Regions from separate parts of the Nonomuraea sp. NPDC050547 genome, predicted to be linked through region 1. Evidence: predicted binding sites of a transcription regulator. Region 1 holds the regulator's gene; the other holds the start of a gene.
What was found. Region 1 encodes HspR, which represses chaperone genes until heat shock. Its sites were predicted from a motif close to ANTTGAGTCNNNNNGACTCAANT; they were not measured.

Region 1 (14,579 bases):
CTTGTCTGGAGATCCTGTGGGAGCGGCCCGGGCGCCCGGTCTTCGGGTGGTGAGTTAACTGTCGCTCTGTGGTGACAGGTGGCGGAGCTGGCGGGAGAGGTATCCGCGGACCATCTGCTTGGCCGCGTCGATCAGCTCCGGTGATCCCTTGGGGTCGCGGCGGAAGGCCAGCTTGAGCACCGCGTCTCCGGCCTCCACCGCCACCAGTACCCCGATGTCGAGCTCGTCGCTGTCGGCCAGGCCGTACTCCTTGAGCAGGAGGCCGCGCAGCCGTCCGGCGATGACCGCGTTGTTGTCGATGTCGACGTCGAGCAGGTTGAGGTCGACGGCGTCACCGAAGTGCAGGCTCTTGAAGCCTGGAACGGTCCTGTGCATGTCGACGTATTCGTCGATGATCGCGTCGACCGCCTCCCACCAGCCGCGGTAGTCCTCCTCCATGAATCTGCGGCCCACCCTGGAGACGAACTGCTCCACGTTGCGCCTGGTCAGCTCCTGGGTGATGGCCCGCTTGTCGGGGAAGAACTGGTAGACCGAGCCGATCGCGACGCCTGCGCGTTCGGCGATGCGGGTGGTGGAGAGCGCTTCGTAGCCGATCTCGTCGAGCAGCGCCGCGCACGCGTCGAGCATCCGCTCCACCCGGCGTGTGCTCCGTCGCTGGGTGGGCTTGCGGCGCAGCGGCTGGGGCTGCGAACAGTCGTCGTCGTCAATTTCGGGGGTGGACACGAAATCCATCTTCCCCCGAAGCGGGCGATCGTTACCGTCCAACGACGGGATTTCTCACGACACCGGATAACCGGGCGAAAGCCCGCATCGCCGAGGGCGAGATCCGCGACATCGCATATCCGATTTTCCCCTCCGCATTGACCGGGACAACCGCCTCATTTCGGTGTACGGCCCGCAGGATGTGCGCCGCCACCCGCTCCGGCGGATACCCACGCCGCTGGAGTCCCAGCTCTGCCAGCTCCCGCAGGTCGGACCCGACATAGGTGGCGTTGCGGGCGATGGCCGTGGACACGAAGCCGGGGCAGACCGTGGTCACGCCGATGCCGTGGCCGGCCAACTCGGCCCGCAGGCAGTCGCCGAGCATCTTCACCGCCGCCTTGGACGTCGAGTACGCCGGCAGTTCCCGCGTCGCCACGAAGGCGGCCAGCGAGGCGATGTTGACGATGTGCCCGCCCTCGCCGCGATCGACCATCTGGCGGGCGAAGAGCCGGCAGCCGTGAATGACGCTCCAGAGATTCACATCGAGCGTGCGACGCCAATCGTCGAGGGAATGGTCAAGGAACGGCCCGGCCACCGCGATTCCCGCATTGTTCACCACCACATCCGGCACGCCATACTGTGCCGCGATATTTCCGGCGAACTCCTCCATGGCCGTGGTTGAGGCGACATCGAGTTGGACGGCGTGAGCCGTACGCCGGAAATCTTTGCCGATGTCCTCCGCGACCCGCACGGCCGCCTCGCGGTCGAGGTCGGCGCAGACCACCTCGGCCCCGTGCGCGGCGAAGGCGCGCGCGGTCGCCCGTCCGATGCCGCTGCCGGCGCCCGTGATCACGACCAGGCGGTCCTGGTAGGCGCGGCGGCCCTCGCGCACGCGGTCGCGGCGCAGCGAGCGGGTCGAGGCGCCGCCGTCGACGTGCGCGGCGAACTCGGCGATCATCCTGGCCACGGCCTCGGGGTGGCTGCGCTGCGCCCAGTGCCCGGCCGCCAGCCTGCGGTGCCAGAACTCCGGCGCCCACTGGCGCATCGACGCCAGCAGATTGGGCGAGACGAAGATGTCGCGGCTGGTCTCGATGAGCTGGACCGGCACCTCGACGCCGGGGTCGGCGGGGGCGCGCAGGCGGGTGAAGAAGTTCTGGCGGTAGAGGGCCAGGCCGTTGCGGCCGTCGCGTGTCAGGGTGTCGGCCGGGTGTCCCTGTCTCGGTTCGATGCCCTCGGCCAGGCGCATAGAACGGGCCAGCGCGCGGGGCAGCGGGCCGCGCCAGGCCAGTTCGGGCAGGACGGGGAGCTGGAAGGCACCGATGTACCAGGACCTGGCGAGCTGGCCGGCGACCTCGCGGCGGCCGCCGTAGCGCAGGAAGTGGGCGGCCTGGTCGAGGCCGGGGCCGCCGAAGGTGGTGAAGGAGGCGGCGCGCTCGCGGATGCCGGGGCGGCCGATCGCCTCCCAGCACTGCAGCGAGCCCCAGTCGTGCCCGACCAGGTGGACACGCGGCTTGCCGATCTCGTCGAGCACCGCGCCGAGGTCGGCGGCCAGGTGGTCGAAGGAGTAGTGACGCCGGTCGTGCGGTGCGCCGGACTGCCCGGCTCCGCGCACGTCGTAGCGGACCACGTGGTAGCGCTCGCTGAGCAGACCGGCGACCTCGTCCCAGACGCGGTGGGTGTCCGGGTAGCCGTGGACGAGCAGGATCGTGGGGTTCTCCCGCTCGCCTTCCTCGAAGAGCGCGAGCCGTACATCGCCAGACGGTATTAGACGCACGGTCCAATGATTAACGGGCGGACAGTCCTGTGCAAGAGCGGAGCGCCTTCCAGCTCGTGACGGCCTGGGTGCGGGCGGTGCCGGTCAGGGGGATGGGGGTGCCGCCCTGGATGTTGGCGGGGGTCCACTGGTCCTTGATGACCTTGCGGCCGTTGATCGTCAGGGTGAGGACGCCGCTGGGGCTGTTGCCGTACCAGAGGAAGTTGCCCAGGCCGTAGTTGACGTAGGACCTGCCGAGGTAACCGCTGCCGAGCAGGACGTGGGCGTGGCCGCCGACGATGACGTCCGCGCCGGCCTTGGCCAGTTTGGGGGCCAGGGAGCGCTGCGCCGGGTTCGGGCAGGTCATGCGCTCGGTGCCCCAATGGAGATAGACGATCACCGTGTCGGAGGTACGGCGGGCCTTCCTGACCTCCTGGATCAGCCGTTCCTCGTTCTTGGCCGAGGCCAGGCCGCCCTGGCTGTCGGTGGCGGTCCAGGCCTGGATGAACTCGGCGTCCAGCACCTGGGTGGCGCCGATGATCGAGACGCGGTTGCCGTTCACGGTCCTGCGCCACGGCTTGTAGGCGGCGTCCTCGTTCCTGCCGATGCCCACGACCGGGTACTTCGAGCGCTTGATCGCGGCCAGCGAGTCGGCCAGGCCGGTCTGCATGTAGTCCATGCCGTGGTTGTTGGCCATGCTGACCACGTCGATCCCGGCCGCCTTCAGCGCGGAGAACGCGGTGATCGGCGCCCGGAAGGTGAACTGCTTGCCCGGAGCCTTCGTCCCGCCCGTCGTGATCGCCGTCTCCAGGTTGACCATGGCCAGGTCGGCCCGGCTCAGCACCCTGGCGATCGGGCCGAACGCGGTGCGCGGGTCGCCGTCCAGCCGGGCGCGTAAGACGCCCTCGAAGTGCACGTCCCCACCGAAGGAGATCGTGTACGGCTCCCGCTCGGCGGCGGTCTTGGTCGGCACCTCGGGGGAGGTCGGCATCGACTTGCGCGCGGGGGACCTATCCGGGTCCGACTGGGCCGCGGAGCATGCGGCCACGGTGACGGCCACGGCTAATGCCAGGAGGGCAGGGCGGTGTCTCATCTATGGCTACTTCTCCTCGATCCCACACTTCAGGGATTGAGCATGCCATGTCAGACGGATTCGCGGGTGTGTGCGGTCAACCACACCACTCCGGAGCGGGTTGCCTCGTTCGCGGGGGTATAGATGATCATGCGGGTTTCGGTGGCCGCGTCGCAGCTGAAGTTGGTGGTGGTGAAGTGGAGCTCGCCGACGGCGTCGTTGACGAAGACCTTGTCGCGGCGTCCGGGGTCGGCCACGTCCTGCCGCGCCCACATCCGGGCGAAGTCCGGGCTGGCCGCGATCAGCTTCTCGGCGAACTCCTTCCAGCATGGGTCGTGCGCGTGCCTGCTGTAGGCGCCGCGGAAGACGGCGACCGCCCGCGCCAGCTCGTCCTCCCGGTTGACCAGCCGCGTGAACAGGTCGCCGCGGGTGAAGGTGAGCCAGAGGGTGTTCGGCTCGCCCTCGACGATCTCGGGGAAGATCGCGGCGTACGCGGCGTTCCAGGCGAGGATGTCGTGCCGGCTGGTGGCGATGCAGGCGGCCATCGGGCTCAGCTGGTCGAGGATCTGGCGCATCTCCGAAGTGACCCGGCCGGAGTCGGCGACGGGTACCGGATCCTGGTGCCCGGCCAGCCGGAACAGGTGCAGGCGCTCGGCGGGGTCGAGCTGGAGGGTGCGGGAGATGGCCTCCAGTACCTGGATGCTGGCGTTGATCGGCCGCCCCTGTTCCAGCCACGTGTACCAGGTCACGCCCACCCCGGCCAGCTGCGCGACCTCCTCGCGGCGCAGGCCGGGCGTACGCCGGCGGGTGCCGGGCGGCAGGCCGGCCATGTCGGGGGTGATGCGCTCGCGGCGGCTGCGGAGGTAGGCGGCGAGGTCGGTCCGCTTCATAGCCAGGTACCTCCAATACCAGGATAAATGGGCTCTCGTTACTGGTATCCAGTCTGTCGCAATCTGGTAGTCATGACTACTGCCACCCTTGCCCCCCAACAGGAAAGGACGAAGACCAGCGGAATCCTCCTGGCGATCATCCTCGTCGGGCAGTTCCTGGCCATCCTGAACGTCAACATCGTCAACGTCGCCATCCCGACCATCGAGCGGGACCTGCACTCCTCCGGCGCGGGCCTGCAGATGATCGTGGCGGGCTACACCATCGTCTACGCCGTCCTGCTGATCACGGGCGCGCGGGTCGGCGACCTTTTCGGCTACCGCAACACCTTCCTGGCCGGGCTGGCCTTCTTCACCCTGACCACGCTGGGCTCCGGGCTGGCGCCCACCACCGGGTGGCTCGTGGTGTTCCGCTTCGCGCAGGGCGCCGGCGCCGCGCTGATGATGCCCCAGGTGCTCACGCTCATCCAGCGCAACTACCACGGCGCGGCCAGAGGCCGGGCGATGGGCCTGTGGTCAGCCGTCGTCAGCGGCGGCATCGTGGTCGGCCAGGCACTCGGCGGCATCATGCTCGGGCTCGGGCTGGGCTGGCGGGTGCTGTTCCTGGTGATGGTCCCGATCGGGGCCATTTTGCTGATCGCCGGGCTCCGGGTGCTGCCGCCCGACGGGGGCGGCGGGCGCACCGGCCTTGACCCGCTCGGGCTCGTCACACTGTCGGTGGCCGTCCTGTTGTTCGTGGTGCCGCTGGTGCTCGGCCGCGACCTGGGCTGGCCGGTGTGGGGCTGGGTCTCGATCGGGCTCAGCGCCGTGGTCTTCTATGTCTTCGTCCGTGTGGAGCGCTGGGTGTCGGGCCGCGGGGGGCGGCCCTTGGTGGACGCCTCCGTCCTGCGGGCGCCGGGCATGCGGCCGGGGCTCGGGGTGCTGTTGTTCGGGCCCGCCACGTGGGGCGCGTTCCTGTTCACCTCGGCGCTGCATCTGCAGGGTGAGCTCCGCCTGACGCCCTTGCAGTCGGGGCTGATGCTGGTGCCGTGCGCCGTGGCGTTCGCGGGGGTCGGGCTGCTGTGGCCCCGGCTGCCTGCCGGATTGCAGCGGACGCTGCTGCCGTTCGGGTACGTGGTGGCGGCGCCCGCGTACTTCGGGCTCGGGCTGGTCAGCGGGGGCGGCTGGCCGTACGCCGTGCTGAGCGCACTCATCGGCGCCGGGCTGGGTGTGCAGATCGCGGTCACCAACCTGGCCACACAGTCGGTGTCGGACGAGTACGCCGCCGACGCCAGCGGCGCGCTGCTCACGGTGATGCAGCTCGGCCAGGTGATCGGGGTGGCGACCGTGGGGACGTTGTTCATGGCGCAGGGCGAGGGGGCCACCGCGGTGGCGCTGGCGGGGCTGGCCGTACTGGCGGGCTTGTCCTCTCTTTTCCTCGTCAGACCAAAACTTGGATGACTCCTTTACTTGAATCATTCGTGTTAAGGGCATAGGTTGCGAGGAGAGGGGGACCCGTCAGGGTCCCCGTCCACGTCCGGAATTCGGGAGGACCTCGCGATGACCACCAGGCCAATCAGCACCGACGACGCCGGTATCCCCGCGCCGAGCGACGAGCACTCGCTCTCCGTCGGACCGAACGGCCCCCTGCTGCTTCAGGATCACTACCTGATCCAGAAGATGGCGCACTTCAACCGCGAACGTGTCCCGGAACGAGTGGTGCACGCCAAGGGCGGAGGCGCTCACGGCGTGCTGCGGATCACCGAGGACGTCAGCCAGTTCACCAAGGCCAAGCTGTTCCAGAAGGGCAAGGAGACGCCGCTCTTCCTGCGCTTCTCGACCGTGGCCGGTGAGCTGGGCTCCGCCGACACCGCCCGCGACCCCCGCGGCTTCGCGATCAAGTTCTACACCGAGGACGGCAACTACGACCTCGTCGGCAACAACACGCCGATCTTCTTCATCCGCGACCCGCAGAAGTTCTCGGACTTCATCCACAGCCAGAAGCGGCGCGCCGACAACCACCTGCGCGACAACAACATGCAGTGGGACTTCTGGACGCTCTCGCCGGAGTCGGCGCACCAGGTCACGTTCCTCATGAGCGACCGCGGCACCCCGGCGAGCTGGCGGAACATGCACGGCTTCGGCTCGCACACGTTCCTGTGGTACAACGCCGCGGGCGAGAAGTTCTGGGTCAAGTACCACTTCAAGACCGACCAGGGCATCAAGAACCTCACCGCGGCCGAGGCGGACGCGCTGGCCTCCGCCGACCCCGACCACCACATCCGCGACCTGCACACGGCGATCAAGGCCGGCGAGCACCCGTCGTGGACGGTGAACGTGCAGGTCATGCCGTTCGAGGCGGCGGCCGACTACCGGTTCAACCCGTTCGACCTGACCAAGGTGTGGCCGCACAGCGACTACCCCGAGATCACGATCGGCACGATGACCCTGAACCGGAACCCGGACAACTACTTCGCCGAGGTCGAGCAGGCCGCGTTCGAGCCGTCCAACCTGGTGCCGGGCATCGACACCTCGCCGGACAAGATGCTCCAGGGCCGCCTGTTCTCCTACCCCGACACCCATCGGTACCGGATCGGGCCGAACTACCAGCAACTGCCGATCAACGCGCCGGCCGTACCGGTGAACAGCTACAACTTCGACGGGCCGATGACCTTCCGCAACCAGCAGGACCCCGTCTACGCGCCCAACAGCGTGAACGGCCCCGCCGCCGACCCGGCCCCGTACGCCGGATCGGACTACAAGGTCGCCGGCGAGATCATCCGCTCGGCCTACACGCTGCACGCCGAGGACGACGACTACGGCCAGCCGCGCGCCCTGTGGGAGAACGTGCTGTCGGAGACCGACCGCGAGCACCTGGTCGGCAACATCGTCGGCCACGCCTCCGCGCCCGAGGTCACGGCGGAGATGAAGAAGCGCGTCGTGGAGTACTGGAGCAACGTCCACAAGGACCTCGGGCAGGGCGTCTCCCAGGGCCTCGGCCTGTCCTGACCCCGGCACGAGCGAAGGGCCGCGACCTGGCGGGTCGCGGCCCTTTCTCATGGCTCGCGGACGGCGGGCGCGCGCCGCCCGCGCGGTCAGCTCAGCTTGAGACCGTTGAGCAGGTCGGCGATCCCCCCGGTCACCGGCTTGCTCTCGGGCACCGGTACCGCCTCCAGCGCCTTGCCTGGCGTCTCGGGCAGCCTGCCGGTGATCTGGTCCGTCACGGTCTCAGCCGGCTGCGGCAGAGCGATCGGGGCTTCCACGCCGGCCACCAGGCCGGACGCGTCGGGCAGCGTGGGCACCTCACCCTCGACCGGCACCGCCGGCAGCGCCGCCAGCGTGCCGGGGATCGCCGGGGTGTTGGGCAGACCCGGCAGATCGGGCGCGGTGGGCACGTTCGCCACGCTCCTCAGGCCCGCCACCCCCGGCGTGCCGGTGGGCATCGACGGCGCGCCGGCGGCCGCGGCAACGCCGCCCAGGTCCGCCAGGCTCAGTACCGCCGACGCCTTCGACAGGCCGGGCAGGCCCGCCTTCCTGGCCAGCGTCTCGGCGGACATCGCCAGGTCGCTGTCCTTGGGCGCGGTCATCCTCTCGCCGTAGTTGCCGCTCATCCGCAGGTCGAGCAGCTCCTCGCAGACCGAGGCCACCGTGGTGGGCGCCCGCAGGGCGGCGACCCTGTCGGCGCAGTAGTCCGCCCCCAGCGCGGGGCCCGCGACCAGCCAGCTCACTCCCGTGGTCAGAGTGGCCACCGCAAGGATGCTTCGGATGCTCCGAGATGACACTTCACGTCCCCCTGATCGTTCTTGGTGATCCGACGAACGCTGAAGCTAGTCACGCGGCCGGGACAGGGAGGGGTGCTTGCCCGAAGGGTGGGCCAGACCTTACCCGGCCGCCCCGGCCGGAGATCGCCTTTGACCTCAGGCGGCGCGCTCCACGGTGAGCTCGTCGTCGCCCAGGTCCACCCGGACCGTGTCGCCGTCGACGACCGCCCCGGCCAGCACCTCCTTGGCCAGCTTGTCGCCGATCGCCGACTGCACCAGCCGCCGCAGCGGCCGGGCGCCGTACATGGGGTCGTAGCCGGTGAGCGTGAGCCACTCGCGGGCCGCCGCGGTGACGTCGAGCGTGATGCGCCGGTCGGCCAGGCGGTGGGCCAGCCGGTCGATCTGCAGGTCGACGATCCGGCCCAGCTCTTCCGAGCCGAGCGCGTCGAACAGGATCACGTCGTCGAGCCGGTTGAGGAACTCCGGCTTGAACGCGTTGCGCACCGCGCCCATCACCGCATCGCGCTTGGCGCCGTTCTCCAGCTTGGGATCGACGAGGAACTGCGAGCCCATGTTGGAGGTCAGGATGAGGATCGCGTTGCGGAAGTCGACCGTGCGCCCCTGCCCGTCGGTCAGCCGGCCGTCGTCGAGCACCTGCAGGAGGATGTCGAAGACCTCGGGGTGCGCCTTCTCGACCTCGTCGAGCAGCACCACGGTGTACGGCCGCCGCCGTACCGCCTCGGTGAGCTGCCCGCCCTCCTCGTAGCCGACGTATCCAGGAGGCGCGCCGACCAGCCGGGCCACGCTGTGCTTCTCGGAGTACTCGCTCATGTCGATCCGGGTCATGGCCCGTTCGTCGTCGAACAGGAACTCCGCCAGCGCCTTGGCCAGTTCGGTCTTGCCGACGCCCGTCGGGCCCAGGAACATGAACGATCCCGTGGGCCGGTCGGGGTCGGAGATGCCGGCGCGGCTGCGCCGTACGGCGTCGGAGACGGCCTGGACGGCCTGGGACTGTCCGATGAGGCGGCGGCCGAGCTCCTCCTCCATGCGCAGCAGCTTGGCGGTCTCGGCCTCCAGCAGGCGTCCGGCGGGGATGCCGGTCCAGGAGGAGATGACCTCGGCGATGTCGTCGGCGCCGACGTCCTCCTTGACCATCGGCTGGGACTCGGCCTCCTGGGCGGCGGCGCCGGCGATCTCCAGCTCCTTCTCCAGGCGCGGGACCTCGTCGTAGAGCAGCTTGGAGGCCTCGGCGTAGTTGCCGTCGCGCTGGAAGCGCTCGGCGGTGCTGCGGGCCTCGTCGAGCTGCTTCTTCAGGTCGCCCAGCTTGTTGAGCCCGGCCTTCTCCCGCTCCCAGCGGCCGACCAGGGCGTTGAGCTCCTCCTGGCGGTCGGCCAGCTCCTTGCGCAGGCGCTCCAGGCGCTGCTGGCTGGCCTCGTCGGTTTCCTTGGAGAGGGCGAGCTCCTCCATCTTCATGCGGTCGACGTTGCGCTGGAGCTGGTCGATCTCGACGGGCCGCGAGTCGATCTCCATGCGGAGCCGGGAGGCGGCCTCGTCGACCAGGTCGATGGCCTTGTCGGGCAGGAAGCGGTTGGTGATGTAGCGGTCGGACAGCGCGGCGGCGGCGACCAGCGCGCTGTCGGCGATCACGACCTGGTGGTGCGCCTCGTAGCGGCCCTTCAGGCCGCGCAGGATCGCGATGGTGTCCTCGACGGTCGGCTCGCCGACGTAGACCTGCTGGAAACGCCGCTCCAGCGCCGGGTCCTTCTCGATGCGCTCGCGGTACTCGTCGAGCGTGGTCGCGCCGATCATCCGCAGCTCGCCGCGGGCCAGCATCGGCTTGAGCATGTTGCCCGCGTCCATGGCGCCCTCGGCGGCCCCGGCGCCGACGACCGTGTGGAGTTCGTCGATGAAGGTGATGACCTGCCCGTCGCTCTCCTTGATCTCGGAGAGCACGGCCTTGAGCCGCTCCTCGAACTCGCCCCGGTACTTGGCCCCGGCGACCATCGCGCCCAGGTCGAGCGAGATCAGCCTCTTGTTGCGCAGCGACTCGGGCACGTCACCGGCCACGATGCGCTGGGCCAGCCCCTCGACGACGGCGGTCTTGCCCACGCCGGGCTCGCCGATCAGGACCGGGTTGTTCTTGGTACGCCGCGAGAGCACCTGGACGACGCGCCGGATCTCCGAGTCGCGGCCGATGACCGGGTCGAGCTTGCCGCTGCGGGCCCGCTCGGTCAGGTCGACGCCGTACTTCTCCAGCGCCTTGTAGGTGTCTTCCGGAGTCTCGCTGGTGACGCGGGCGTTGCCGCGTACCTTCTCGAAGGCGTCGAGCAGCGCCTCGGGCGTGGCGCCCTGAGCCTTGAGCAGGCCGGCGGCCTGGCCGCCGTCGGCGGCGAGCGCGACGAGCAGGTGCTCGGTGGAGACGTACTCGTCCTCCAGCCGCTTGGCGCGCTGCGCGGCCGTGTTGATCACGGTGAGCAGTTGGCGCGAGCTCGACGGCGCCGACACCGTGGCGCCCTGCGCCTTCGGCAGCGCCGCGAGCAGTTCCTCCGACTTCGCGCGGATCGCCTTCCAGTCGGCTCCGACGGCCTCCAGCAGAGGTACGGCGGTGCCGCCCGTCTGGGCCAGCAGCGTGGTCAGCAGGTGGGCCGGGGCGATCTCCGGATTGCCCTCGGCGGCGGCACGCCGCATGGCCCCCGACAGCGCCTCCTGGCTCTTCTGGGTGAGCTTGTAGTCCATGTGTTCTTACGCCCCCGGTGGCAGCTCGTAGCGGATCAACGCCCTCACCATCTGCATCTCGGCCCTGAGCCGGTGAACCTCCTCACGCAGCCGCAGGGCCTCGTTCTCCAGCTCGAGAATGCGCTTGATCCCGGCGAGGTTGATGCCCTCTTCCTGGGACAGGCGCTGGACCTCGCGGAGCATGATGATGTCGCGCGTGGAGTAGAGGCGGCCGCGTCCGGCCGTGCGGCCGGGGCTGACCAGTCCGAGCCGGTCGTACTGCCTCAGCGTCTGCGGGTGCAGTCCCGAGAGCTGCGCGGCCACCGAGATGACGTAGACGGGGGTGTCGTCGGACAGGTCGAAATAGTTGGCGTCCATCGGCTTACTCGCTTCTGGCTCGCTGGATGAGTTCGGCGCGCGGGTCGTCGCCCGCGGTGGCCGTGCTGAACTCCGTCAGCAGGTCGCGCGACTTCTCATCGAGCGTCTCCGGCACGAGCACGTCGACGCTGGCGAGCAGGTCGCCCTTGGTGCCGTCCTTGCGGGTGACGCCGCGGCCCCGGACGCGGAAGGTGCGCCCGTTGGGAGTACCCGCGGGGATACGCAGCGTGACCGGCAGGCCCTTGAGGATCGGGACCTTGATCTCGGCGCCCAGGGCGGCCTCGGTGAAGGTCACGGGCACCGTGATGGTCAGGTTGTCGCCGGTCCGGCCGAAGACGGCGTGCGGCTTCACGTGGGTGACGATGTAGAGGTCGCCCGCGGGCCCGCCGTTCTCGCCCGGCGCGCCCTTGGCCTTGAGCTTGACCCGCTGGCCGTCGCCCACTCCCGCGGGGATGCGCGCCTGGATCGTGCGGGTGCTCTTGGCCCGCCCGCTGCCGTCGCAGTCGGGGCAGGGGTCGTCGACGATCAGACCACGGCCCTTGCAGTCACGGCAGGGCTCGGAGAAGGCGAAGTTGCCCAGGTTGCGGCTGGCCGCGCCGGTGCCCTCACAGGTCGGGCAGACGCGCGGCGTGGTGCCGGCCTTGGCGCCGGTGCCGGTGCACGACTTGCACGCGGCCGAACTGGTCAGCCGGAGCGAGACCGTGCTGCCCTCCACCGCCTCGGTGAAGGTCAGTGTGACCTCGGACTCGATGTCCTGCCCGCGCCGCGGCCTGGTCGTGCCGCCGGTACGGCCGGTGCCGGCGCCACCCCGGTTGAACAGCCCGCCGAACAGGTCGCCGAGCCGCTCGCCCGCGCCGCCACCGCTGCCGCCGCTCTGCTGGCCGGCGGTGCCGCCGAACAGGTCGCCGAGGTCGAACGGGAAACCGCCACCGCCGGGACGCTGGCCGCCGACGCCGGACCCGAACAGCGTCCGGGCCTCGTCGTACTCCTTGCGGCGCTTGGTGTCCGACAGGATGTCGTTGGCTTCGGAGATCTCCTTGAACTTGGCCTCTTTGACGGAGTCACCCTGGTTGGTGTCGGGGTGATACTGCCGGGCCAGCTTCCGGTAAGCCTTCTTGATCTCGTCTGCGGTGGCGGTCTTGGGCACACCAAGGACGGCGTAGTAGTCCTTCTCCAGGTAGTCCTTGGTGCTCATCGATGGCCCTTCGTCTTAGTTTTCGTCGTTGTCGTCGTCAGCCGGCGAGTCGTCCGGCTCCGCCACGGCCACTCGCGCCGGGCGCAGCACCCGCTCTCCGAGGCGGTACCCGGACTGCAGCACCTCGATGGCGGTGGGTTCGGACACTTCCGACGAGTAGCTGTGCATCAGCGCCTCGTGGATGGTCGGGTCGAAGGGGTCGCCCTTCTGCCCGAACGAGCTGAGCCCCAGCTTGGTGACGGCCGCTTCGAGCGACTCGGCCACCTTCGCGAAGCCGCCGGTGAGCTCGCCGTGGTCGCGGGCCCTGCCGATGTCGTCGAGGACCGGCAGGAATTCGGCGAGAATCCCGGCCATGGCCTGCTCGCGGACCGCGACGCGGTCGCGCTCGACCCGGCGGCGGTAGTTGGTGTACTCCGCCTGGAGCCGCTGGAGATCGGCGGTGCGCTCCGCCAGCAGGATGGTGTCGGAGCCGGGTGCGCCGCTGGTGTTCGACTCGCCGCCGCCGTTGGCGGAGCCCGCGCCGGGCGCGGGGGTCGTGCCCGCGCCGGCGGCGTCCTGGGAGTCGGACCCGGCGCTCTGGCGCGCCTGGCCCGTCTCGGGGTCGATCTTGCGGTTGTCGCGGATCACCGGCTCGTCTGCCCCCGGCATCACTTGTCCTTCTTCGGCTGGTCGTCGTCGACGATCTCGGCCTCGACCACGTCGTCGTCGTCGCTCTTGTCCTGCTCGGGGCCGGGAGTGGCGTCCTGCGGAGCGCCCTCGCCGCCCTGCTGCTGGTTCTGGGCGTAGATCGCCGAGCCCATCTTCTGGCTGACGGTCGCCAGCTTCTCGGCGTTCGTGCGGATGACGTCGGTGTCGGTGCCCTCAAGAGCCTTCTTCAGCTCGGTGAGCGCCTCGTTCACCTCGGTCTTGATCTCGCCGGGAACCTTGTCGTCGTTCTCGCGCAGGAACTTCTCCGTCTGGTAGGCCAGACCGTCCGCGTTGTTGCGGACCTCGGCCTCCTCGCGGCGCTGCTTGTCCTCTTCGGCGTAGGACTCGGCCTCGCGCATCATGCGCTCGATGTCGTCCTTCGGCAGCGCGGAGCCGCCGGTGATCGTCATCGTCTGCTCCTTGCCGGTGCCGAGGTCCTTGGCGGAGACGTTGACGATGCCGTTGGCGTCGATGTCGAAGGTGACCTCGATCTGCGGGATGCCGCGCGGCGCCGGGGCGATGCCGGTCAGGTCGAAGGTGGCCAGCTTCTTGTTGTAGGAAGCGATCTCACGCTCGCCCTGGTACACCTGGATCTGCACCGACGGCTGGTTGTCCTCGGCCGTGGTGAAGACCTCGGAGCGCTTGGTCGGGATCGTGGTGTTGCGCTCGATGATCTTGGTGAAGATGCCGCCCTTGGTCTCGATGCCCAGCGACAGCGGGGTCACGTCGAGCAGCAGGACGTCCTTGACCTCACCCTTGAGCACACCGGCCTGCAGGGCGGCGCCGATGGCGACGACCTCGTCCGGGTTCACGCCCTTGTTGGGCTCCTTGCCGCCGGTCAGCTCCTTGACGAGCTCGGAGACGGCGGGCATGCGGGTCGAACCACCGACGAGCACCACGTGGGCGATGTCGGCGACCTTGATGCCGGCGTCCTTGATGACCTGGTGGAACGGGCCCTTGGTCCGCTCGAGCAGGTCGGCGGTGAGCCGCTGGAACTCGCTGCGGGTGAGCTTCTCGTCGAGGTGCAGGGGCCCCTCGGAGGAAGCGGTGATGTAGGGCAGGTTGATGTTCGTCTCGGACTGGCTGGACAGCTCGATCTTCGCCTTCTCCGCGGCCTCGCGGAGACGCTGGAGAGCCATCTTGTCCTTGGCCAGGTCGACGCCGTGGGCGTTCTGGAAGCGCTTGACGAGCTCGTCGACGACGCGCTGGTCCCAGTCGTCGCCACCGAGGTGGTTGTCACCGGAGGTGGCCTTCACCTCGACGAAGCCGTGGCCGTCCTCCTGGCCGACGTCGAGCAGGGACACGTCGAACGTGCCGCCGCCGAGGTCGAAGACGAGGATGGTCTGGTCCTGGTCCTTGTCGAGCCCGTAGGCCAGAGCGGCCGCGGTCGGCTCGTTGATGATGCGCAGGACGTTGAGGCCCGCGACGGTGCCGGCCTCCTTGGTCGCCT
Region 2 (14,579 bases), on a different contig from region 1:
AGACGGTGTGGAGGTCGCGCTCCAGGGCTTCCTGGCGGTAGAGCTCGGGGAAGACGAAGCGGCCGGCGACCGGGTCCCCCGCCAGGGCCTTGGACGCGCCGTCGAGGGCCAGGTAGGCGAAGTAGTGCTGGGCGATCATCTCGCCGTACTCCTCCGCGCTCAGGCGGCCGCCCATGAGCTCCTTGAGGTAGCTCTCGTCCTCGGCCGACTCGTGGTCGGCCCAGGTGGCGGTCTTCAGGATCTCGGAGAACGACGTCACGGCTCACCCCGTACTGGACTGGTGTTTCACGACACAGTGTCACAAAGCGTGGGGCGGCCGTCAAGCTGACACGATGTCATCAACCTTTGGGGAACCCTGTTCGGAACGCGTAGCCGCGAAGATCACTCCTGAGCGTGGAGGAGGGCGCGTGGGTCCCGCGTGTGCTTGCCGGGGGTTCGGGGGAGCGTCTCGTGTGCGGGCGGTGGTTACTGGGGTGGGCGGGTGTAGCGGTGTTTGGTTCCGGGTGGGAAGTAAGTCGGGTCGGCGGTTTCGCGTAGGCGGATTATGGGGGTTTGGTGGGGTTGGGGGACGTAGGCGGTGAACTCGCTGTTCAGGCGGTTCAGCTGGGTGCGGATCGAGGTGGCGGCCAATCTGGACAGGGAGGGGGTGGGTGGGGTGCCGGGGGAGAGTTCTATGGTGATGATCAAGTGGCGGTTTCTCGTCTTGTCCTCTTCCACTTCCATCACGAATTTTCCGGTGACCGAGCCGGCGATCTCCGGTTGTTCCAGGCCGATGGCGACGTTCTCCGGGTAGATGTTGGCGCCGTAATACGACACGGTGAAGTGGCTGCGGCCGAACACGTACGCGAACGGGTGCTCAGGGCCTCGGGCCGACGGAGCGAGGCCGTGGGACCGGGCGAAGGCGAGCATGCCGGCGTACGGGATGAGGCCGCCTTCGTCGGCGATGTGGTAGCGGATCAGCGGGATGCCGTTGTCGCCGGTGAACACCAGCGTGCCCGCGTGCTCCTCGAAGTAGCGCACGGACGGGTCGTACTGGACCAGCGTGGGCAGCCGGGACTCCCCGAACAGGCGCCTGGCCAGGTCGGGACGGCCTGACAGGAAGCGGCGCAGTTCGATGGAGAGCGGGGTCTCGTTGCCGAGGACGCCCGCGTCGGCGGTGCCGTACAGGCTGGCGGTGGAGGTGACGGGGTCGGCGATGCCGGCGCGCTCGCACACCAGCGTGCGCCACTCCTCGCTGAAGACCTCGCCCGCGGTGACCAGCTTGAGGTGGTACGCGGGCCAGCCGGACCCGGCGTCGATCACGTCCTTCAGGAACGGCGGGTAGCCGAGCAGGACGATCTGGTCGAAGTGCGGCGCCAGCGGCGGGATCACCCGCAGGATCTCGCGTTTGTCGCTGCCGGGCGCGATCGTGGTGACGCGGTGGCCGCGCTCGGCCAGGTGGCGCACGCAGTTGAGCGTGAACAGCCCGCCCACCCAGGTGCCGAGGGCGAAGCAGACGACGGCGAGCGTACGGCGGGAGCGGGTCTCGAAGGCGTCGAACACCTCCTCGAAGCGGTCGGCGATGACCCGCTCGTCGGCGGCGGAGCGGGGCCAGAAGGACGGTTCGCCGGTCGAGCCGGAGGAGACGGCGATCATGTCGCCGATCACGCCGCCCCTGCACAGGTCGGGCAGGGGGTAGCGGCGCGTGTAGGTGTCCTTGGTGGTCAGCGGGAGGTCGTGGAACGGCGTGGCGCGGGGGTCGGCGCCGTGCGCGGCGAGGAAGGCGCGGTAGGCGGGCACGCTGTCCGCCACGTCGTGGAAGAGCTGGACCGGATCCACGGTGCGACTGTACGCCACGCCGGACTTGCGGCGCAGCCGTCACAGAAAAACGAAAGTTTTCATCGAAGGATTGCAAGCGCGGAAATGCCCCGGTAACGTCCCGGGCAATCCTCGCGAACCCCCCACAGGAGAGACCGCCCATGGACCGTCGTCGTTTCCTCCAGCTCAGCGCCCTGACCGCCGGAGGCACCCTGCTCAGCGCCTGCGGCGGAGGTGGCGCCCAACCGGTCAAGGCGGGTCCCACCGGCACCGCCGCGACCGGCGAGATCACCGTGTGGAGCTGGCAGGGGCCGGCGGCGATGATGAAGGAGCTGGTCCCGGCCTTCACCAAGCGGTTCCCCGGCGTCAAGGTCGACGTCCAGGACATCGGCAACCCGGCCATCTGGGACAAGATCACGACCGGGCTGGCCGCCGGTGGGCAGGGGCTGGGCGACGTGCTGCACATCGGCGTCGACTACCTGCCCGCCTATATCGAGAAATTTCCGGATGGCCTCGCCGACCTCGTCCCCCTCGGCGCCGACAGGCACAAAGGCGGCTTCGCCCAGGGCATGTGGGAGACCGTCAGCCGCGACGGCAAGGTCTACGCCCTGCCCTGGGAGGCCAACTCCGCCGGCTTCTACTACCGCGCCGACCTGTTCGAGAAGGCCGGCGTCGATGTCGAGGCCGTCCAGACCTGGGACGAGATGATCGAGGCCGGGATCACGCTCAAGGAGAAGACCGGCGTCCAGCTCCTCGGCATCGACAAGGCCGCCACCCAGGCCGACTCCGCCAACCTCTTCCAGGCGCTCATGCAGCTCCAGGACGCCTTCTACTTCGACATGCGGGGCAACATCACCCTCGACTCGCCCGCCGGGGTCACCGCGCTGACCATCATCAAGAAGCTCAACGACGCCGGCCTGGTCGCCGACTACGGCGGCGGCTGGGAGGCGATGATCGGCTCGATCAAGAAGGGCGGCGTGGCCGTGCAGCCGATGCCCACCTGGTTCGGCGGCATCATCGAGGAGACCGTCCCGGCCGAGAAGGGCAAGTGGAAGGTACGGCTCCCGCCCGCCGTCACCCGGGGCGGCAAGACCTCGGCCGTCGTCAACTCCACCCACCTGGCCGTCACCGGCACCAGCAAGCACCGCGAGGCGGCGTTCGCCTTCGCCGAGTTCGTCCTGACCCGCCCGGAGAACCAGGTCGCGATCTACAAGGGCAAGGGCATCGCGCCCGCGCTCATGTCCGCCTACGAGGACCCGGCCTTCCACCAGGCTTCGCCGTTCTTCAGCGGCCAGAAGAAGGGCGAGATCTTCCTCGACTCGCTCAAGCAGCCCTCCTACGTCACCAACTACTCCGCCGACTACCCGCGCGCGCTCAAGGCCGTCACCGACGCGCAGACGAAGGTGCTGCTCAAGGGCGCCGACCCGGCCGCGGTTCTCAAGGAGGCGGCCGACCTGATCGCCGGCCAGACCGGCCGCAAGGTGCTGCGGTGACGGCGAGCGCCCTCAGGTCGCCGATGCGGCTGGCGCCGTACCTGTTCGTGCTGCCCGCCGTCGCGCTGTTCGCGATCTTCAAGCTGTATCCGATCGCCTGGTCGTTCGTGCTCAGCCTGTTCAGGACCGACGGGGCGCTGCAGACGTTCGCCGGCGCCGCCAACTACGAACGCCTGGCCGGCGACCCGCTGTTCTGGACGGCGCTGCGCAACACCGCGCTCATCATGGTCGTGCAGGTGCCGCTGATGCTGGGGATCGCGATCGCGCTGGCGGTGGCGTTCAACTCGCCACTGCTGAAGCTGAAGGCGTTCTTCCGGCTGGGCTTCTTCCTGCCGATGGTGACCGGGCTGGTGGCGTACGGCATCCTGTTCGGGGTCCTGCTCAATCCGCAGGGCGGGCTGGTCAACTGGTTCCTCGGGCTGTTCGGCGTCCCGGAAATCCCCTGGCTCACCGACACCCTGTGGGCGCGCGTCGCCGTCGGCCTCGCGCTGACCTGGCACTACACCGGCTACAACGCGGTCATCTACCTGGCCAGACTGCAGGCGCTGCCCCAGGACCACTACGACGCGGCCTCGGTCGACGGCGCGGGCGCCTGGCGCCGGTTCTGGCACGTGACGCTGCCGGGACTGCGGCCGGTGCTGCTGCTCACGGTGGTCATGTCGACGATCGGCACGCTGCAGCTGTTCGACGAGCCGTACGTGCTGACCGGTGGCGGCCCCGACAACGCCACCCTGACGCTCGGCATGTACCTCTACATGAACGGCTTCCGCTACTTCGACTTCGGCTACGCCTCGGCCATCGCCTACGCGCTGGCGGTCATCATCGCGATCCTCGGCATCGTGCAGTTCAAGTTCCTGGGTGAAAAATCGTGAAAAAGGTGATGCTGACCTCGACACTGCTCATCACCGTCACCGTCGTCCTGGTGCCGTTCTACTGGCTGGCCATCGCCGGCACCCACAGCACCGGCGACATCTTCGGCAGCCCGCCACCCCTGCTCCCCGGCGGCCACCTCCTGGACAACCTCGCCAACCTCGAAGAGGGCATCGGCTTCAGCAGGACCGTGCTCAACTCCCTGCTGATCTCGCTGATCTACACGATCCTGTCCGGCGCCGTCTGCACCCTGGCCGGGTACGGCTTCGCCAAGTACTCCTTCAAGGGCAGGGAACTCCTGTTCGGCCTGCTCATGCTCGGCCTGGTCATCCCGAGCCAGGTGACGCTGGTGCCGTTGTTCAAGATGATGCTGGCTCTCGACTGGCTCAACACCTACCAGGCCATCGTCCTGCCGAACCTGGCGCTGCCGTTCGGGATCTTCCTGATGCGCCAGAGCATGTCCGCGCTGCCGGACGAGCTCCTGGCGGCCGGTCGCGCCGACGGCTGCGGCGAACTGCGGCTGTTCGTCCGCATCGTCCTGCCACCGATGCGCCCGGCGCTGGCCGCCCTGGGCATCTACCTGTTCCTCTACCAGTGGAACGACTTCGTCTGGCCCCTCATCGCGCTCCGCACCAAGGACGCCTACACCATCCCGCTGGCCATCGCCTCCCTGCAGGGCGCCACGGAGACCGACTACGGCCAGATCCTCGCCGGAACGGCCGTCGCCGCCCTCCCGATGGCCGTGCTGTTCCTGTTGCTGCAACGACACTTCGTGTCCGGACTTCTCGCTGGAGCTGTGAAAGAGTGAGCGTCACGACGGCGGAGCTGATGCCCGCGCCCACCGCCCACCTGCTCGATGACGTACGGCTGGCGGTGCTGCCCGCCTCCGCGCGCCGGGAGCTGAAGCGGCTGCCCGGCGGCGCCGCGGTGCTGGAGATCCACTCCGGGCAGGAGATGGAGATCCGGCTGTCGGTGGCGCTCGGGGACGCGGTGGGGTTCTGGCACCCCGACTGCCGCTGGAGCCGGACGATCGTGGCCGACTGGGCGGGGCGGGCCGACATCTCGCTGGTCAAGGGGGCCGCGGCCGGATGCCTCTATGACAGTTCCGGACGGACGATGCTGGCCTTCGCCGCCGCCGATCCGGTGCCCGAATGTTCGATGCGGTTCGGGGTGTCGGAGGAGAACAAGGCGTTCGTGGTGCATCTGCGGGCGCCCGCCGGGACCTACCGGCTCTACCTCGCGCCCCGGTCGGACAGCGTCGCGGTGGCGATGCGGCTGCTGCGGGCCGAGCTGGGACGAGGGCCGGCGCCGGTGCCCGCTGCGGCTCGCGAGCCGGTCTATTCCACCTGGTACGGCTTCAGCCAGGCCGTCGAGCAGGAGGCCGTCGAGCAGGAGGCCCGGCTGGCGGCGGATCTGGGTTGCGGTGTGGTCATCGTGGACGACGGCTGGCAGGAGAAGGGGAACGGGCGCGGCTATCCGGGCGTCGGCGACTGGCAACCCGATATCACGAAATTTCCGGATCTTAAGGGTCATGTCGCTCGCGTGCGGGCGCTCGGCCTCAAGTACCTGCTCTGGGTAGCGCCCCTCCTGCTCGGGGCCGAGGCGGACCGCTTCGACGCGCTCGCCCAGTACGCCCCCGCCTCCGGCGGCCCGCCCGGCGCCCGTGTGCTCGACCCCCGCCACCCCGAGGTGCGGGCGCATGTCGTGGACACGTGCGCCCGCCTGGTCCACGACTACGGCCTCGACGGGCTGAAGATCGACTTCCTGGACGACGCCATGGTCTACGCCGGCGAGCCCACCCACGGCGACGTCGCCGACGTGGGCGAGGCCATGCGCCTCCTGCTGACCGAGGTGCGGGCGGCGCTGGCGCCCGAGGCGCTGATCGAGCTGCGCCAGCCGTACGTGGGGCCGGGCATGGCGGGCTTCGGAAACATGCTGCGCGCCGACGACTGCCCCGCCGACGCCGTGGCCAACCGGGTCCGCACGATCGACATCGGGCTGCTGGCCGTGCGCGGGGCCGTTCACTCCGACATGCTCATGTGGGATCCGGCGGCGCCGCCCGCGAGCGCCGCCAGGCAGCTGATCGGGGCGCTGCACGCCGTACCGCAGATCTCCGCGCGTCTGGCCGGCCTCGGCGCGGAGCAGCGCGAGATGCTGCGCTTCTGGCTCGCGCAGTGGCGGCGGCTGCGGCCGCTGCTGCTCGACGGCGAGGTCGAGCCGGGCCGCCCGGACGAGCTCTACCCCGTCGTGCGGGCCGGGCGCGGCGACGCGTGCGTCGTCACCGTCACGGCCGAGCGGGTGGCGGCCCTGGACACCGCCCGGCACCGTAAGATCACCTTGGTCAACGGTACGGCGGCGCCGCGCCTCGTCGTCGAGGTCGCCGGGCCGGGAGGGGTGTTCGCCACCGTGGTCCACGACGCCGCCGGCCGTATCATCGAACGGGCGCGGCGCCGGCTGGAGCCAGGCCTGAGCGTGCTGTCCGTGCCGCCCTCCGGGCTGGCGATTCTGGAGGGGACCCCGTGAAGATCGGCATCACCGAGCTGGCCGCCCGCGCGGGCGTGAGTGAGGCCACGGTCAGCCGGGTCATCAACCGGCGCTCCGGGGTCGCCGCCAAGACGCGCGAGGCCGTCGAGCGCGCCATGAACGAGCTCGGCTACGAACGCTCCACCCGCGGCCAGATCGTCGCGGTGATCACGCCGTGGCTGTCGAACCCGTTCTTCTCCGAGGCCAGCGAGCTGATCGAGGCGGCGCTGGCGCCCCACGGGCTCAAGGGCGTGCTCTGCCCGGCGCTGCCCGGCGGCATACAGGAGCGCGAGTTCGTCACGTCGCTGGCCGACCACGGCGTCGCGGCGGTGGTGTTCCTGTCGGCCAGCAACACCGTCGAGGGCGCCGACCCCGAGACCTTCAACGTGCTGGCGGCGCGCCGCATCCCGTTCGTCGGCGTCAACGGCGGATTCGAGGGCCACGACGCGCCCGTCTACTCCACCGACGACTTCCAGTCGGCCGAGCTGGCCGTCGACCACCTGTGGGCGCTGGGACACCGCGCGATCGGCATCGCCTCGGGCCCGGTCGGCAACCAGCCCGCCGACCGGCGGGTCAAGGGCTTCCGCGCGGCGCTGGCCAGGCGCGGCGCGGCCGAGACCGAGCGGTGGATCGTCCGGCAGCACTACACCATCGAGGGCGGCCAGTCCGCCGCGCTGAGCCTGCTCAAGCAGGGCGTGACCGCGATCGTCGCGGCCAGTGACTTCATGGCGCTCGGCGTGATCCGCGGAGCCCGCCGCGAGGGCCTGTCGGTGCCCGCCGACCTGTCCGTGGTCGGGCACGACGGTTCCATGATCATGGAGTTCGCCGACCCGCCGCTGACCACCGTCCGCCAGCCGGTGGACCGGCTGGCCAAGGAGGTCGCCCGGGGCGTGGTCGCGCTGGTGAGCGGCCGCGAGGTGCCCACGGGCGAGCTGCTGTTCAACCCCGAGCTGGTCGTGCGCGGCTCCACGGCCGCGCCCCGCGCCTGACCTCTTTCGTCCCGGCTCCTTCCTTCCGTAGTACCGCACGATTCATCCGATCATCGGGAGACCCCATGAAACGCGTCGTGTTAACCTCCGCCCTCCTCGCCGCCGCTCTCGTCACCCCCGCCGAGGCCGCCTCCGCCGCGGCGCCGCTCGTCATCGTCAACCCCGGCTTCGAGAAGGGCCCCGAGGGCTGGACGTTCACCGCCGGCTCCGGCGTCGCCACCAACAACCCCCACGGCGGCGCGCGGCTCATCTACCTCGACTCCGGCCCCGGCAAGAGCGTCAGCCAGTCGATCACGGTGTCGGCCGCGGGCCGCTACTCGATCTCCGCGTGGATCGCCACCGGCGGCGCGGACGGCACGTTCTCCGCCAAGGTCAACGGCGCCGAGGCGGCGAGCGTCACGTTGCCCGCCCGCGGCGTCTACAGCCGCTACACCCTGTCGCGCCTGAGCCTGAACGCCGGCGACACCCTGGAGATCGTGTTCGGGTCCGGCTCCGGCTGGGTCAACGCCGACGACCTCATGATCTCCCCGGCCGCCCCCGCCGACCCGCGGGTGAGCTCGGGCAACCCCAAGGTCGTCGCGATGTTCGACTGGGCCAAGGCCAAGGCCGCCGGGTGGGTTCACCAGGACGGCGTCGTCGGTCCCATCAACATCGGGGCCACCAACCCGGTCGACCCGGGCGAAGCCCCGTACACCCCGACCTACTGGGGCGGATACGCCCACCGCACCGCGTACTACTCGCGTGACTTCGCCCACCAGCTCGCCGGCGCGCACATCCTGGGCTTCGACGCGGAGAACAAGAACATGCTGCGCTCGTTCGCCGCCAGCGCGACGCCGGAGCACAAGTTCTATCCGGTGTGGGCGATCAACTTCGACGCCAGGACCTGGCACACGATCGACTACAAGTCGCCGACGAACTTCGTGCGCGAGGTGCCGGCCACGTTCGAGCTGGTGGAGAAGGCCAACCAGGCCTTCCGCTGGACCGGCGACCGCGCCTACCTCGACGACCCGGTCTTCTGGGACTACTACCGCAACGCCACCACCGGCTTCGTCGAGCAGCACGACGGCGCCAAGCCGAACGGCGTCGCCGAGGGCACCGGCAGGGGCATCTTCCAGGGCGTGGCCAGCTACAACGAGGTCAGCCGCGAGCCGCTGGCCGAGGCCGGCGACGGCATCGGCGCCCAGTACCAGGCCTACCGGGCGCTGGCCGACATGGCCCTGGACAAGCGCGAGGTGCGCCTGTCGATGGAGACCGGGGCCCGCGCCCGCGACCTCAAGCGCTACTTCAACCAGACGTGGAGCGTGAAGCCCGGCACGGATGAGTTCGTCCGCGCGTACACGATCGACGGCGCCCCGCTGACCGGCTTCGGCAAGGAGAACAGCTGGTTCATGCCGATGAAGGGCATCATCGACGCCGGCCCGCGCAACGACGCCTACCTCGACTTCGTCGACGCGCAGGCCTCGGGCCCCGACCGGCCGGCCAACATCGAGGCGATCACCTACCTGCCCGACACCTTCTTCCGCCACAACCGCAACGACACCGCCTGGAAGTGGATGCAGCACGTCTACGACCAGCGCGACGCCCGCCACGTCAGCAACCGCCAGGGCCTCAACGGGGACTATCCGGAGGTTCCGTTCACCCTGGTCAGCCAGACCGTCGAGGGCCTGATGGGCGTCCAGCCCGACGCCCCGAGGCGCACGGTCGCCACCCAGTCGCGCCTGCCCGGCGACATTCCCTGGCTGCGCGTGGACGCCGTACCGGTCGGCGGCGGCACCGTGGACGTCCGCCACGACGGCCGGACGTCGACCACCTTCACCAACCGCACCGGTGGGCTCACGTTCTGGGAGGCCCGCTTCCCGGCCGGGCACCGCTGGCTGACGGTCGCCGGACACCGCGTGCCGGGCGTCCAGAAGACGATCGACGGCGTCCGCCACACCGTCGCGGTCCTGCCCGTCCGCGACGGCCGGACGGTCACGGTCTCGGTCGCGAGCTGACGCCCCGGGAAGCCGTCGTCAGTCTCCCGGGCGGACGAGGCCGCTCTCGTAGGCGTAGACGATGGCCTGGGCGCGGTCGCGCAGGCCGAGTTTGGTCAGCACACGGCCCACGTGTGTCTTGACCGTCTGCTCCGACAGGACCAGCTTGGCGGCGACCTCCTGGTTGGACAGGCCGCGCGAGACCAGGACGAGGACCTCGGTCTCGCGCTCGGTCAGCCGGCCCAGGCGGCGGGTCGACGGGGCGCGCGGGCCGCCGAGGCGGGCGAACTCGCGGATGAGGCGCCGGGTTACCGCGGGGGCCAGGAGGGCGTCGCCGCCGGCGACCACACGGACGGCCTCGGCGAGCTGGACGGCCGAGGCGTCCTTCAGCAGGAAGCCGCTGGCACCGGAGCGCAGGGCCTCGTAGACGTAGTCGTCCAGATCAAAGGTGGTCAGGATCAGGATTCTGGCCGAAATATCCTCGCGTTGAGCGATGATTCGGGTTGCTTCGAGGCCGTCCATCACCGGCATGCGCACGTCCATCAGGATCACGTCGGGCCGCAGCTCCGCCGCCCGCTCGACCGCCTGCGCGCCGTCGGCCGCCTCGCCCACCACCTCGATGTCGCTCTGGGCGCCGAGGAAGACGGTGAAGCCGGTGCGTACCATGCCCTGGTCGTCGGCGATCATGACCTTGATCACGCCGCCTCCAGGGGCAGCCGGGCGACGACCTCGAAGCCGTCGGCGATCGGCCCCGCCTCCAGCGTGCCGCCGAGCAGCACCGCCCGTTCCCGCATGCCCACGAGCCCGTGCCCGGCCCCGGCCGAGGATTCGGCGGGCCTGGCGCCGGGGCCGTTGGCGACCCGTACGACCAGTTCGTCCCGCTCCCGCGCGACCTCCAGGGAGACGGTCGCCCCCGGCGCGTGCCGCATGACGTTGCTCAGCGACTCCTGCACGATCCTGTACGCCGACAGCCCCACGGCCTGCGGCACCTCCTCCACCTGCGGCGATCTTCTGAACAGCACGGCCAGCCCGGCCGCCCGCGCGTTGGCCACGAGCGCGTCGATCCGCTCCAGGTCCGGCTGCGGCGTGGTCTCCTTGCGCCCGTCGGCGTCGCGCAGCACGCCGAGCACCTGCCGGAGCTGGGCGATCGCGTCCAGCGACAGCGAGCGGATCACCGCCAGCCCCTCCTCCAACTGCCTGGCGTCCCCGGCCGCCTTGAGCGGCACCGCCTCGGCCTGAATGGCGATCACCGACATGTGGTGCGCGACCACGTCGTGCAGCTCGCGCGCGATGCGCGCCCTTTCCTCCAGAACGGCCTGCGCCCCCTCGGCCACCACCTTGAGCTGCGACTCCTCGGCCAGCCTGGCCGAGGCCCCGCGCCGGGCCCGCACGTTGTAGCCGAGCACCAGCGGCACCGCGAACACGGCCCCGGCCATGGGCAGCACGTTGGTGTTGACCACCCCGACGAAGGCCATCGAGACGACCCAGACGGCGATGGACACGCCCTCGGTGTTGCGTGAGGCCACGGTGTACAGGACCAGCACGTACGTCAGGACCAGCGGCCACGTGTAGGAGATGCCCTGAGGGGGAAACCCGTCGATCGTCCGGTCGACGAACACGTACGCCGGCAGCGTCACCAGCGCCGCCCGCCACGCGCCCAGCGGCCAGCGGTCACGCAGGGCCACGGGCAGGGAGAGCGCCAGGAAGGCCATCTGGAGCACCAGCGGCGAGGGCGCCTCCACCTTCTGCGCGTCCAGCCGGTCCCACAGGTCGGAGCCGGCCACGCCGTACAGGTAGAGGGCGAGGGCCAGCTCGGCCAGCCGTACCCCGTCGAGGGTGGTGAAGGGGGTCAGCCAGCGCGGCGCGGGGACGCGCGTGCGGCGGGTCGTGAAGGGAGGCGGCTCGGCTTTGCCCGTGAACAGTGCGAACTTCAGCGGCCGCACCAGGGCGGATATCACCTGAACGACCCTATGGCCGGTGCCGGGTAGCCCGCGTCACTCTCAAGGGCTACTTACATGATTACGATCGCCGTGAGCGAACATCGGCAAGCTTGGGAACATTCAGAGGCTCCGATGAATTGAGTCGGTATAACTCAACCCTTGGGAGTTCGCATGAGTGAGAAGCTGATCCTCCCGGTGCTGCCGCTGGACGACGAGGTCGTCCTGCCCGGAATGGTGGTGCCGCTCGACCTGTCCGACTCCGAGGTGCGTGCTGCGATAGACGCGGCCCAGGCATCCGGTGGCAACAAGCCACGGGTGCTTCTCGTTCCCCGGATCGACGGCAGATATGGCGCGATCGGTGTGCAGGCCGTGGTGGAGCAGGTCGGACGACTGCCGGGCGGTGAGCCGGCGGCGGTCGTACGCGGAGTGAACCGCGTGCGCGTGGGCACCGGCACCACCGGGCCCGGCGCGGCCCTGTGGGTCGAGGCCGACAGCGTCGACCGCGTGGAGCCCGGCGAGCACGCGCATGAGCTGGCCCGCGAGTACAAGGCGCTGGCCACGACCATCTTGCAGAAGCGCGGCGCGTGGCAGGTGGTCGACCAGGTCAACCAGATCGACGACCCCTCCGTGCTGGCCGACAGCTCCGGCTACACGCCGTGGCTGACCACCGCGCAGAAGGTCGAGCTGCTGGAGGCGCCCGACCCGGCCGACCGGCTGGCGAAACTGGTCGACTGGTCACGCGAGCACCTCGCCGAACTCGACGTCGCCGAGACGATCCGCAAGGACGTCCAGGAGGGCATGGAGAAGCAGCAACGCGAGTTCCTGCTCCGCCAGCAGCTCTCCGCCGTCCAGAAGGAGCTCAGGGAGCTCAAGGGCGACTCGGCCGAGAGCGAGGAAGAGGACTACCGCGTCCGCGTCGAGGCCGCCGACCTGCCCGAGAAGGTGCGCGAGGCCGCGCTCAAGGAGGTCGACAAGCTGGAGCGGACCTCCGACCAGTCGCCCGAGACCGGCTGGATCCGCACGTGGCTCGACACCGTCCTCGACATCCCCTGGAACACCAGGACCGACGACACCTACGACATCAACGGCGCCCGTGAGGTGCTGGACTCCGACCACACCGGCCTCGACGACGTCAAGGACCGCATCATCGAGCACCTGGCCGTGCGCAAGCGCCGCCAGGACAAGGGCCTCGGCGTGGTGGGCGGCCGCCGCAGCGGAGCCGTCCTCGCCCTCGCCGGTCCTCCCGGAGTCGGCAAGACCTCGCTCGGCGAGTCCGTCGCGCGCTCGATGGGCCGCAAGTTCGTCCGCGTCGCCCTCGGCGGCGTGCGCGACGAGGCCGAGATCCGCGGCCACCGGCGCACCTACGTGGGCGCGCTGCCCGGCCGCATCGTCCGCGCGATCAGGGAGGCGGGCTCGATGAACCCCGTCGTCCTGCTCGACGAGGTCGACAAGGTCGGCGCCGACTACCGGGGCGACCCGACCGCGGCGCTGCTCGAAGTGCTCGACCCGGCTCAGAACCACACCTTCCGCGACCACTACCTCGAGGTCGAGCTCGACCTGTCGGACGTGCTCTTCCTGGCCACGGCCAACGTCCTGGAGGCCATCCCCGGGCCGCTGCTCGACCGCATGGAGGTCGTCACCCTCGACGGCTACACCGAGGACGAGAAGTTCGCCATCGCCCGCGACCACCTGCTGCCCAAGCAGCTCAAGCAGGCCGGTTTCGAGGCCGCGGAGATCTCCTTCGAGGAGGGCGCGCTGCGCCGCCTGGCCACCGAGTACACCCGCGAGGCGGGCGTGCGCTCCCTGGAGCGCGCGGTCGGCCGGGTGATCCGCAAGATCGCGGCGAAGGACGAGGTCCCCGTCACCGTCAGCGCCGAGGCGCTCGTCGACTACCTCGGCCGCCCGCGGTTCGTGCCCGAGTCGTCGCTGCCGGAGTCCAAGCAGCGCACGTCGGTGCCCGGCGTGGCCACCGGCCTGGCGGTCACCGGAGCGGGCGGCGACGTCCTCTACGTCGAGGCGTCGCTGGCCGACCCCGAGACCGGCGACACCGGGCTCACGCTCACCGGCCAGCTCGGCGACGTGATGAAGGAGTCGGCCAGGATCGCCCTGTCCTACCTCCGCAGCCACGGCGCGGAGCTGGAGCTGCCGGTCACCGCGCTGAAGGACCGGTCGGTGCACGTGCACTTCCCGGCCGGCGCCGTCCCCAAGGACGGTCCGTCGGCGGGCGTCACGCTCACCACCGCCCTGGCCTCGCTGCTGTCCGGCCGCCTCGTCCGCAACGACGTCGCGATGACCGGCGAGATCTCGCTCACCGGGCGGGTCCTGCCGATCGGCGGCGTCAAGCAGAAGCTGCTCGCGGCGCACCGGGCGGGCATCACCACGGTGCTCATCCCGGCCCGCAACGAGCCCGACCTGGACGATCTGCCCCAGGAGATCCGCGACGAGCTGACCATCCACGCGGTCGGCGACGTGCGCGAGGTCCTGGACATCGCCCTCGCCCCGGCCAAGGTCGCCGCCTCCGCGGCCGCCTGACGCCTCCCGCGCCTGCCCCGCCGTACCAGCTGGATCTGGTACGGCGGGGCAGCTTGGCGTTCCACGCCCGTGAGGCAGCTCACAACCGGCCGGGGGAATAGGGCACGGTAAAGAGGTCGTTGGCACCAGCGTGAACGAGGCATACGCGAAAGACATGAGCGCCATGGGCGACGTCATGTGTCGTGGCATGCGCCGAATGCGCGCGATGGCCTGTCAGGCCCGCTGAGCGACCCGCCCGCCCGTTCTCGCCGAAGGTACCTCCTCATGATCGCACCACCCAGCTACGTGCTGCGCAGGCTCAGCCACCTGCCCTTCCACCCCGGCACGCGCTAGCCCTTCCCCCTCACCAGCCTGTTCCAGCTCGAGTTCGTCTCAGCGGCCCGCCCACGCGTGGTCGCCATCCGTGATGGGGAAATTTCGTGATCCAGGCTTCCGGCCTGCGCAAGCAGTACGGGGACACCG

Region 2: the regulator HspR is predicted to act here: its motif matches at 11,721-11,743, upstream of lon (endopeptidase La).

Annotation. Positions count from the first base shown of each region.
Region 1 covers NZ_JBITGW010000009.1:147,381-161,959, forward strand. The annotation lists gene ACIBHY_RS23300 (TetR family transcriptional regulator) at 55-723, opposite strand; gene ACIBHY_RS23305 (SDR family oxidoreductase) at 755-2,476, opposite strand; gene ACIBHY_RS23310 (CapA family protein) at 2,487-3,548, opposite strand; gene ACIBHY_RS23315 (helix-turn-helix transcriptional regulator) at 3,599-4,417, opposite strand; gene ACIBHY_RS23320 (MFS transporter) at 4,490-5,854, shown strand; gene ACIBHY_RS23325 (catalase) at 5,954-7,402, shown strand; gene ACIBHY_RS23330 (hypothetical protein) at 7,489-8,142, opposite strand; gene clpB (ATP-dependent chaperone ClpB) at 8,311-10,890, opposite strand; gene ACIBHY_RS23340 (heat shock protein transcriptional repressor HspR) at 10,897-11,247, opposite strand; gene dnaJ (molecular chaperone DnaJ) at 11,252-12,442, opposite strand; gene grpE (nucleotide exchange factor GrpE) at 12,458-13,090, opposite strand; gene dnaK (molecular chaperone DnaK) at 13,090-14,579, opposite strand, start outside.
Region 2 covers NZ_JBITGW010000002.1:193,790-208,368, forward strand. The annotation lists gene ACIBHY_RS05360 (heme oxygenase (biliverdin-producing)) at 1-259, opposite strand, end outside; gene ACIBHY_RS05365 (phenylacetate--CoA ligase family protein) at 466-1,818, opposite strand; gene ACIBHY_RS05370 (ABC transporter substrate-binding protein) at 1,959-3,290, shown strand; gene ACIBHY_RS05375 (carbohydrate ABC transporter permease) at 3,287-4,162, shown strand; gene ACIBHY_RS05380 (carbohydrate ABC transporter permease) at 4,159-4,968, shown strand; gene ACIBHY_RS05385 (glycoside hydrolase family 36 protein) at 4,965-6,683, shown strand; gene ACIBHY_RS05390 (LacI family DNA-binding transcriptional regulator) at 6,680-7,672, shown strand; gene ACIBHY_RS05395 (hypothetical protein) at 7,738-9,666, shown strand; gene ACIBHY_RS05400 (response regulator) at 9,685-10,344, opposite strand; gene ACIBHY_RS05405 (sensor histidine kinase) at 10,341-11,603, opposite strand; gene lon (endopeptidase La) at 11,757-14,117, shown strand; gene ACIBHY_RS05415 (methionine ABC transporter ATP-binding protein) at 14,537-14,579, shown strand, end outside.